DNA from 3 places in the Actinacidiphila glaucinigra genome. Region 1 is predicted to be linked to each of the others. Evidence: riboswitches for the same ligand, from Rfam matches in the RefSeq annotation. Region 1 holds a riboswitch; each other region holds the start of a gene.

Region 1 (3,268 bases):
CGGCGGACCTGCCCGCGGTGCGGCGTCGTCGGCAAGCACATCGTCTACGACGGTGCATGCAGGACCTGCCGAGAGGCCGACGAACAGGCTAGCCGCGAGCTCCAAGCTCGCACCTGCGTGTGGTGCCGCCGCGTGTCGCTCGCCGCGCACGCCGAGGAGCGCCACGGCGCCTGTGAGCCCTGCTGGATTCGTCGCGCCATCACGCGACAGCTCGAGGCCGAACGACGCGCCGTATGGGCCCGTACGTGCCCACACCGGGACTGCAGCAAGGTCACGGCTACCGACGAGGAGATCGCCGCCGTGCGCGCCGCTGGGGACCACTGGGTGCCGCGCTGGTGCCCGCCCTGCCGCGAGGCCGACGAGCTGAAGCGCGCGGAACGCCAGCGCGCCTACGAGGAGCTGCGGGCCCGTGCCGCGGAGGCACGCCGCCGGCAGGTCGCCGACCTTGAGGCGTGGGCCCGCGCAGCGCTGGCCGACCCGGACGTGACCGTGCTGGACACCGAGACGACCGGCCTCGACGACGAAGCGCGGATCGTCGACCTCGGCGTCACCACGACCGCCGGCGACGCTCTCCTCGACACCCTCGTCGACCCGGGCCAGCCGATCCCCGTCGACGCGACCGATGTTCACGGCGTTACCGACGCCATGGTCCAGGGGGCGCCCACCTTCGGGGCGGTGCTCGACATGCTGACCGCAGTCCTCGCTGGGAAGCGCTGCCTGATCTACAACGCCCCGTACGACCGCGGGCGCCTGCGCCACGAACTGGCCGAGCACTACCGCCACGCCGGTCACGCCGACCCGGCCGCCGCGGCGCAGGCCTGGCTGGACACGGTGCGGTTCGAGGACGTGATGGAGCGCTACTCGGACTGGTACGGCGAAGAGGACTTCGACCACGGCGGGTACCGGTGGCAGCCGCTGTACGGCGGCGACCACCGCGCGGTCTCGGACTGCCGCGCGGTGGGTGACCGCCTGCGAGACATGGCCCGCGGCATGGACGAGTAGCCCGAGGGCTCAGCGGTCGGGGGATCTCAGCTGGTACGGCTGGGCGCGGTCGTCCCCGCCGACGCAGCGCCGTCGAAGCCCTGTCGAGCGAAGGTTGTTTAGACCCCTGCAGGTGGGTATCTTGCTCATGCGCGAGTGAGGGTGCTCGCGATGTTCCACCAGAGGGGTAGAGGGAACGGCCCGTTGAAGCCCCGGCAACCCTCCCGCCGACCGTGAGGTCCAGGTGGGGAAGGTGCCAATTCCGACTCGCGGCGAACCCGTCGCGAGGTGCCGCTTTATGGCGACGGATGGTGCCTTCGCGATGCTTCAAGACATCTTCTCGTGGATCTCTTCTCGCACGATCGTCCCCCTGTGCCTCGTGCTGTGCGCTCTCGTAGGCATGGCACCGCTCCTGGTCGTCGCTGTGGGCTTGCTGCCCGCCTGGCTGACGTGGCCATGGATGGCCGACGAAAGGCAGAAGAACACGCTGGCGTTGATTCAAGCGCTGGCAAAGTGGTCGACGGGCCTTCTGGCGGCGGCTGCACGAGGGTTCAGCGGGAAGGGTCCAAGGCAGTGATTCCCGTAGTGGCCTGCCCTCGAACGTGACCCCTACGTGCGGCACTTCCGTGTCAAGTGAGGTGCAGCGAGTACGGCTGACCATCCGACGCTGCCTGGTTGGGGTGCTGCGTCCCACCGAAGGTTCAGCAATTCACATCGAGGGGTAAGTGAGTGCACGTGGGCGCCCTGGACTACGGCGCTGTCCAGCTACCGGCCGCCGAGGCGGCCGACCTGCCAGTGCCCCCGGCCCGTGACATCCACGAACATTGCGTGGGCGGTCAGCACGTCCAGTACGGCCGCCATCCGCTCGGTGTGCCCGACACCGGGGATGGCTTCGCCCAGGCGGTCCACGATCATCTTTCGGGTCAGGGGCTGCCGGGAGCTGACCAGCGTCCGGGCAACCCGGTGCAGCAGCGTGTCCCCGGGCGTTCCCAACTCCGCCTGCCGCCACCGGTCCTCACCGCGGGCGTGCCGCTCGGTGAGTGCGTCCACCTGCGTCGAGACCTGCTCCAGCACCACGCGCGCCGCCCGTTGCCGCTGCGAGGGGACTCCCGGGCGCTTCCGCCGCCGCCAGCAGTACAGTGCCCCGGCCGCTGCCGCGCCCACCGCCGCCGCGACCGCCAGCCGCATAGGATCTTTTCTGAACTCCACCGCCGCGCGAACCAGGCTGCTGGTGAGGACCAGCAGGGCTTCGGCCTGCCGCTCCAGGTCAGCCATCCGGCCCTCCGTCACCCCGACGTCCCCCAGGGCGGCGCGTAGGTCCGCCCAGTCGCCGACCACGAGCCCGCTATCGACCAGGTCGGCGTCGGTCCCGAGGGTGACCGCCGGGGCGATCACCCCGGCCAGCAGCAGCATCGGCACATCGGAAGCATCACGTTCGGCAAGAACCTGAGCCTGCGGGGTCATCGGCAAGCCAGCGCTGTCCACGACGTATAGGACGGGCGCGTACCGCGACTGCCATAGCTCCAGTGCCCGCCCCAGGTCGAACCGGCCGCCCTCGTGGTGCCGGTCGGCCAGCACCCGCGGCACTTCCTCCCACACGTGGATCGGGATCAGGCACCGCACCGTTCCGGCCCGCGCTCCGGCGACGAACGACGACGGGGCCGGCCGCCGGGTGGCCGCGATGATGTCCGTGGTCAGTACGGAGGTGTCCAGCAGCGCGCGGCGCAGCGGCTCGGGCTGGTACAGGGTGCGTCGGCCGGACGGCGCGAACTCGTTCATCCGCGCATCGTAGTGCGGGCGTTGACCAGCCGGTACGGGATTTCGGTGCCCTGCGCGGGGTGAGCTGACCGCACCGGAGACCACTGAGTCCTGCGCTAGGACCGGTCATCGCGCGCTCAGCTTCGCGCGAAGGACCTCTTCGGTCCGACCTTGGGTGAGAACGCTCAGCCTTCGTCGCGAAGGGACACGAATGGGCTCCGCATCGTGGCAGTTCAAGGCGATCAATGATCACCAATGTGCGTTTCGATACCCGATCAGATATCTGATTCGGGACTCGATCCGATGTGCTATTGGGATAGGATTGGTGCAGGAGGTGGAGGAAGTGTCCACGGAAAACGAGTTGTTCAATGCGGTCGATTCGCTCCTGCAGCAGGTCGACAGGGGAGATCTGCCTGCCCCTGCAGAGCGTCGGCGGCTCCGCGAGGAAGCTGGGCTGACGCAGCAGCAGATTGCGCAGGCGCTGGCGACCCGCACGCAGTCGGTAGGAGACTGGGAGGCAGGCCGCAGA
Region 2 (3,268 bases), on a different replicon from region 1:
CGTCGGCGAGCGCGTCGGCGAAGGCGGCGTTGTACGCCACGTACGCCGCCCACTGCTCGCGGAAGTCCTCGTCGAAGACGGGCTCCAGCGGGGTCTGGAACAGCATGTGGTGGACGAACCACAGGACCGAGTTGGCGATGCCGTTGTAGGCCGACGCGAAGGTGTCCGCCGGGATGTCCAGCATCCGTACGTGCTGGCCGCCGGTGTCGGCGGTGGGCAGCCGGCCCGCGCCCCCGGCACCGCGCAGTACGGCGGCCCGGTCCCCGTCGCCCAGGGCCGCGCAGACCCAGACGGCGTCCGCGTCCGGCCCGATGGCGCTCAGGCCCGACACGAGTCCGCCCCCGCCGCGGCGGGGGGCGAGCGTGCCGTCCTCGCGGAGGCTGTACGACACGGGGCCGCGGTTGGACGCGACCAGAACGCGCGCGGCATGCGATGCGACCATGCGGCCAGCCTAGCCACGCATCCCTGATCGCAAACGTACGAGCTAGCCCAGCCGGGGGTTTCCGGCCGCGCCCCGTCGCGGTCCGGCGCAGATACCGCCCCGGGGTCACGCCACCGCGCGGCGGCGTGCGTACTCGGGGATCGTGCGCATCGGGGGGCGCTCCTCCGTCGCGACCTCGTGGACGTGCGGCTCGAAACCGCCGCCCGGGGCGCGGTCGAACTGCGTGAGGAAGGGCCGCACGAGATGGCCCCGCGCCAGGCGGATCTGCGCCGTCCGGTAGATCGCCGCCGCCATGCGGCCCAGGGCCTGGCCGTCCTGGTGCCGGTGGTGCCGGACGCCGACGTCGACCTGGGCCAGGGCGTCGAGCCCGACCGTGTTGAGCGCGTCCACCAGCAGCCCGAGCTCCACCCCGTACCCCACGGGGAACGGCAGCCGCTCCAGCAGCGAGCGCCGCGCCGCGTACTCCCCGCCGAGAGGCTGGACGAACCCCGCCAGCTGCGGCCAGTGCAGGTTGAGCAGCGGCCGCGCGACCAGCTCCGTCACCCGGCCGCCGCCGGCCGGGACGACCGTGCCGCCGGTCTCCAGCGGCCGGTCGTACATCGCCTTGACCAGCCGCAGGTCCGGGTCCGTGAGCAGCGGCCCGACGATCCCCGACACGAACCGCGCGTCGAACTCCCGCAGGTCGGAGTCGACGAAGCAGACGATCTCCCCGCGGGTCACGAGCAGCGAGCGCCACAGCACCTCGCCCTTGCCGGGCAGCGCGGGCAGCCGCGGGAGCACCTCGTCCCGGTGGACGACGACCGCGCCCGCGGCCGCCGCGACCTCGGCGGTCCGGTCGGTCGACCCGGAGTCCAGCACGACGAGTTCGTCGACCAGCGGCACCGCCTCGCTCATCAGCTCGCGGCGGATCGTCCCGACGATCTCCCCGACCGTGGCCTCCTCGTCGAGGGCGGGCAGCACGACGCTGACCGTGCCGCGCGCGCCCGCGGCGCGCTTGGCGGCGAGCAGTTGCGGCAGCGGCCTGCGGTCGGCGGTCCAGGACCGCCGTTGCAGCCAGCCGGCCACCTCGTCGAGCACCGGGTTGCTCCGTTTCTGCCCGTCTCGCAGGACGGACGGCCCATGACCAGGTTCGAGGTCGTCGGTTACAGTCTTGAACACGAGGCACGACCATCGTATGTCCACGGTGATCGCGCCCCGTCCGACAAATGCCCGGGCAGTACGCCCGGCGCCATACCGCTCATCCAGAGGGGCAGAGGGAACGGCCCGTTGAAGCCCCGGCAACCCTCCCGCCGACCGCGAGGTCCAGGTGGGGAAGGTGCCAATTCCGTCTCACGGCGAGATGCGCCGTGAGGAAGATGAGGAGAAAGGGCCTCGCCTGACATGGCTGCGCAGACCGTTGCATCCGCGTCCACCGATTCCGCCTTCGGCCCCGCGTCCGCGCTCTCCTGCCGCGAGTGCGGCGAGCGCTTCCCGCTGGAGCCCCTTTTCGCCTGCGAGGCCTGTTTCGGGCCGCTCGAAGTGGCGTACGACCTTCCGAGCGGCGACCCCGAGACCCTCCGCAAGCGGATCGAGTCCGGGCCGAACAACATCTGGCGCTACGCGCCGCTGCTGCCCGTCCCCGCGGACGTGGCCTCCAAGCCCAACCTCAACCCGGGCTTCACCAAGCTGGTCAAGGCCGACAACCTCGCCCGCGAACTGGGCGTCACCGGCGGCCTGCACATCAAGGACGACTCCGGCAACCCGACCCACTCCTTCAAGGACCGGGTCGTCGCCATCGCCCTGGAGGCCGCCCGCACCTTCGGCCTCACCACGCTGTCCTGCTCCTCCACCGGCAACCTGGCCGGCGCCGTGGGCGCCGCGGCCGCCCGGGCCGGCTTCCGCTCCTGCGTGTTCATCCCGCACGACCTGGAGGAGGGCAAGGTCGTCATGGCCGCGGTCTACGGCGGCGAGCTGGTCGGCATCGAGGGCACCTACGACGACGTCAACCGCTTCTGCAGCGAGCTGATCGGCGACCCGATCGGCGAGGGCTGGGGCTTCGTCAACGTCAACCTGCGCCCCTACTACGGCGAGGGCTCCAAGACGCTCGCGTACGAGATCTGCGAGCAGCTGGGCTGGCGCCTGCCGGACAACATCGTCATCCCGATCGCCTCGGGCTCGCAGCTGACGAAGATCGACAAGGGTCTGCGGGAGCTGATCGAGCTCGGCCTGGTGGAGGAGAAGCCCTACCGGATCTACGGCGCCCAGGCCGAGGGCTGCTCCCCGGTCTCCACCGCCTTCAAGGCCGGCCACGACGTGGTGCGCCCGCAGAAGCCGAACACGATCGCCAAGTCGCTCGCCATCGGCAACCCGGCCGACGGCCCGTACGTGCTGGACATCGCCCGGCGCACGGGCGGCGCCGTAGAGGACGTCACCGACGAGCAGGTGGTGGACGCGATCAAGCTGCTCGCCCGGACCGAGGGCATCTTCGCCGAGACGGCCGGCGGTGTGACGGTCGGCGTGCTGCGCAAGCTCATCGAGTCCGGGCAGCTCGACCCGGCCGGCGAGACCGTCGTGCTCAACACCGGCGACGGGCTCAAGACGCTGGACGCCGTCGCCCCGACCTCACGCCCCACGGCCACCATCCGCCCGAGCCTCGACGCGTTCCGCGCCGCCGGCCTGGCCGGCTGACCCATCGCACCGGCTGACCCAGACTGAAGGTGAACCCCGCATCATGAGCGCTACCGTCCGCATCCCGACCATCCTCCGCACCTACACCGGCGGCCGGGCCGAGGTCCCGGCCGAGGGCGGCACCCTGGCCGACGTCATCGACTCGCTGGAGCAGAACCA
Region 3 (3,268 bases), on a different replicon from region 1:
TCTCCGGGGTGCTCGGCGCGTACCTCTACCTCTACCCCAAGGCCCGGGTGACCAGCGTCTTCCCCTTCCTCTTCTTCCTGCCGCTGCGCTTCCCGGCCTGGATGGTGCTGATCTTCTGGTTCGTCCTGCAGTGGCTCGCCGGCGAGATCCAGCAGACGGGTCCCGGGGTGGCCTACCTCGCCCACATCACCGGCTTCGTCTGCGGCTTCCTGTGCACGTGGGTGTGCTGTCGCGCAACGCCTAAGCTTGAGCCCGCAGCCAGGGCGAGCCAAGGAGACCCACAGCCGTGATCACCGCGATCGTGCTCATCAAGACCAGCGTCGACCGTATCCCCGAGATCGCGGAGTCCATCGCCGCGCTCGACAGCGTCAGCGAGGTCTATTCCGTGACGGGGACGTACGACCTGGTCGCCATGGTGCGGGTGGCCCGGCACGACGAGCTCGCGGACGTCATCCCGGGCCGGATCAGCAAGATCCCCGGCGTCGAGGCCACCGACACCCACGTGGCGTTCCGCACCTACTCCCAGCACGACCTGGAGACGGCCTTCGCCATCGGCCTGGACGCCTGACCGGTCCGCCCGGCACGGCGCACCGGGGCCGGGCCGCTCAGGCCTGGTCCCGGTCCGGCACGCAGCGGCCGTCCTCGGTCCGGTAACGCCACTTGGCCCCGTCCGACACCAGCTCCCGCACCGCGTCGACGAAGCGTTCCACGTGCTCGTCCGGGGTGCCCGCGCCGAAGGAGACCCGGATGGCGTTGAGCGCGGGGGCGCCCCCGACCGAAGGCTCCGGAAGCTCGCCCGGGGCGGCCTCGGGGGCACCGCACTCGCCCGGCTCCTGGTCGGCGGCGCCGAGCAGGGTGCGCAGCAGCGGGTGTGCGCAGAAGAGGCCGTCGCGGACGCCGATCCCGTACTCCGCGGAGAGCGCCGCCGCGAAGTGGGAGCTGTTCCAGCCCTCGACGACGAAGGAGACGACACCGACCCGGGGGGCGTCGTCGCCGAACAGCGAGAGCACCCTGACCTCGGGCACCTCGGCCAGTCCGGCCCGCACGCGGGCCACCAGCGCCTGCTCCCGCTCGACCAGCAGGTCGAACCCGGCCTCCGTCAGCGCGCGGCAGGCCGAGGCGATCGCGTAGGCGCCGATCACGTTGGGCGAGCCGGCCTCGTGCCGGGCGGCCGTGGTGTGCCAGTCGACGTCCACCCCGCCGTCCGCACTCCGGGCCACCCGCCGGGAGGCGCCGCCTCCGGCCAGGTAGGGCTCGGCCGCGCACAGCCAGTCGGCGCGGCCGGCGAGCACGCCGGAGCCGAAGGGCGCGTACAGCTTGTGCCCGGAGAAGGCCACCCAGTCCACGTCGAGTTCCGCGATGTCCACCGGGTGGTGCGGGGCGAGCTGCGCCGCGTCCAGCACGATCCGGGCGCCATGGGCGTGGGCCGCCGCGGCCAGCTCCCGCACCGGCCAGAGCTCACCGGTCACATTGGACGCCCCGGTCACGCAGACCAGCGCCGGTCCGTCCGTCGCCCGGGCGGCCAGTGCCCGCTCCAGCGTCGCCACGGCCTCCGCCGGGGTGCGGGGGGCACCGAGGTAGGTCACGTCGGCCTCCCGCCACGGCAGCAGGGACGCGTGGTGCTCGGTCTCGAAGACGAAGACGCTCGTGCCGGCCGGTACGGCGGCGGCCAGCAGGTTCAGCGAGTCGGTGGTCGAACGGGTGAAGATCACCTGGTCGCCGGGGCGACAGCCGAGGAACTCCGCGACCGTGGCGCGGCTCTGCTCGAACAGGTCGGTCGACAGCTGCGAGAGGTAGCCGGCCCCCCGGTGCACGCTGCCGTAGTACGGCGCGTAGGCCGCCACGTCGTCCCAGACCCGCTGCAGCGCGGGCGCGCTGGCCGCGTAGTCGAGGGCGGCGTAGCCCACCTCGCCCCCGGTCACGAGCGGCACGAGGACCTCGCGTCCCAGGACGGGCAGCGGAGCGCGGACGGACGAGGGCAGGGCAGGGCGCAGCGACATGGCGAAGTCTCCTGGGAGCAGGCGTGGGTGAAGGAACGTCAGTGATGACGGAACAGCCCTCGGCACGACGGGCGGACGCCCGGGGAGGGTGGGGAGGCGGCTGGGGGCCGGGAAAGGCCCTAGCGCATTCGCTTGCTCATGGAGGAACTCCTCTGACCGCGCTTGCCGCAGACCTCGCTGCCTGCGGCCTGGTCATCACCCGGGGCACCCCGCCACGGAAGGAGGGTTGCCGGACAGCGGGCCGGGGCCGTTTCGCTGTCACTCGTGACCTGCGCAGCATCATGCCACACGGGCACCTCGCCGCAAGCCGCGGTCCGCATCCCGGACGGCCCGCCCGGGAGCGGCCGGCACGGGGTCGGACGGCACGGGGTCGGACGGCACGGGGTCGGACGGAACAGCGGCGGACAGCACGGAGGGCCGGGGCAACGGCCCCGGCCCTCCGTGGTGGTTCTCGTGGTCAGGCCTGCGTGGCCGCGGCCCACCGCTCGAGCGTCCGTGCGGCCGCCCCGGAGTCGACCGACTCGGCCGCCCGCGCGATCCCGGCCGCGATCCGGTCGGTCAGCCGGCCACCCGCACCCTCCAGCGCCACCAGCGCGGCCGCCGAGTTGAGCAGCACCGCGTCACGGACCGGGCCGGTCTCGCCGGCCAGCAGCCGGCGGGCGACGTCGGCGTTGTATGCGGCGTCCGCGCCCCGCAGCGCCTCGATCGGCACCAGTTCGATGCCGACGTCGCGCGGGTCGAAGGACTCCTGCTCGACCTTCCCGTCCCGCACCACCCACACCTGGGAGGTGGCCGTGACGGTGAGCTCGTCCAGCCCGTCGTCGCCCCGGAACACCAGCGCGGAGGAGCCGCGGCGGGCCAGCACACCCGCGATCAGACCGGCCATCCGGGTGTCGAAGCACCCCACGGCGGAGGCGCCCACCCGGGCCGGGTTGGTCAGCGGGCCGAGGATGTTGAAGGAGGTCGGGATGCCCAGGTCGCGGCGGGCCGGGGCGGCGAACCGCATCGCGGGGTGGAACTTCGCGGCGAAGCAGAAGGTGATCCCGGTTTCCTCGGCTACCTCCGCCACCCGGCCGGCGGGCAGGTCGAGGTTGATGCCGAGCTTCTCCAGGACGTCGGAGGCACCGCTGGCGCTGCTGGCCGCGCGGTTGCCGTGCTTGACGACCTTCGCGCCCGTGCCGGCGATGACGATGGCGGACATCGTGGAGATGTTCACGGTCCTGGCACGGTCGCCGCCGGTGCCGACGATGTCCACGGCGGGGCCCGGG

What was found. A riboswitch is a leader RNA that binds a small molecule or an ion and turns the genes downstream of it on or off. The one in region 1 is predicted to bind S-adenosylmethionine.
Region 2: another riboswitch for S-adenosylmethionine. It lies ahead of thrC (threonine synthase); the one in region 1 lies ahead of OIE69_RS43615 (hypothetical protein).
Region 3: another riboswitch for S-adenosylmethionine. It lies ahead of OIE69_RS28565 (aminotransferase class V-fold PLP-dependent enzyme); the one in region 1 lies ahead of OIE69_RS43615 (hypothetical protein).

Annotation. Positions count from the first base shown of each region.
Region 1 is NZ_CP109145.1:73,734-77,001, forward strand. Features, by position in the region: gene OIE69_RS43610 (3'-5' exonuclease) at 1-1,002, shown strand, start outside; SAM riboswitch class I at 1,155-1,276, shown strand; gene OIE69_RS43615 (hypothetical protein) at 1,280-1,558, shown strand; gene OIE69_RS43620 (PIN domain-containing protein) at 1,747-2,760, opposite strand; gene tap (telomere-associated protein Tap) at 3,083-3,268, shown strand, end outside.
Region 2 is NZ_CP109144.1:5,031,284-5,034,551, forward strand. Features, by position in the region: gene OIE69_RS22590 (alpha,alpha-trehalose-phosphate synthase (UDP-forming)) at 1-442, opposite strand, end outside; gene OIE69_RS22595 (glucosyl-3-phosphoglycerate synthase) at 548-1,519, opposite strand; SAM riboswitch class I at 1,677-1,804, shown strand; gene thrC (threonine synthase) at 1,823-3,109, shown strand; gene OIE69_RS22605 (ubiquitin-like small modifier protein 1) at 3,153-3,268, shown strand, end outside.
Region 3 is NZ_CP109144.1:6,351,714-6,354,981, reverse strand. Features, by position in the region: gene OIE69_RS28575 (rhomboid family intramembrane serine protease) at 1-290, shown strand, start outside; gene OIE69_RS28570 (Lrp/AsnC family transcriptional regulator) at 287-568, shown strand; gene OIE69_RS28565 (aminotransferase class V-fold PLP-dependent enzyme) at 606-2,000, opposite strand; SAM riboswitch class IV at 2,154-2,270, opposite strand; gene trpD (anthranilate phosphoribosyltransferase) at 2,458-3,268, opposite strand, start outside.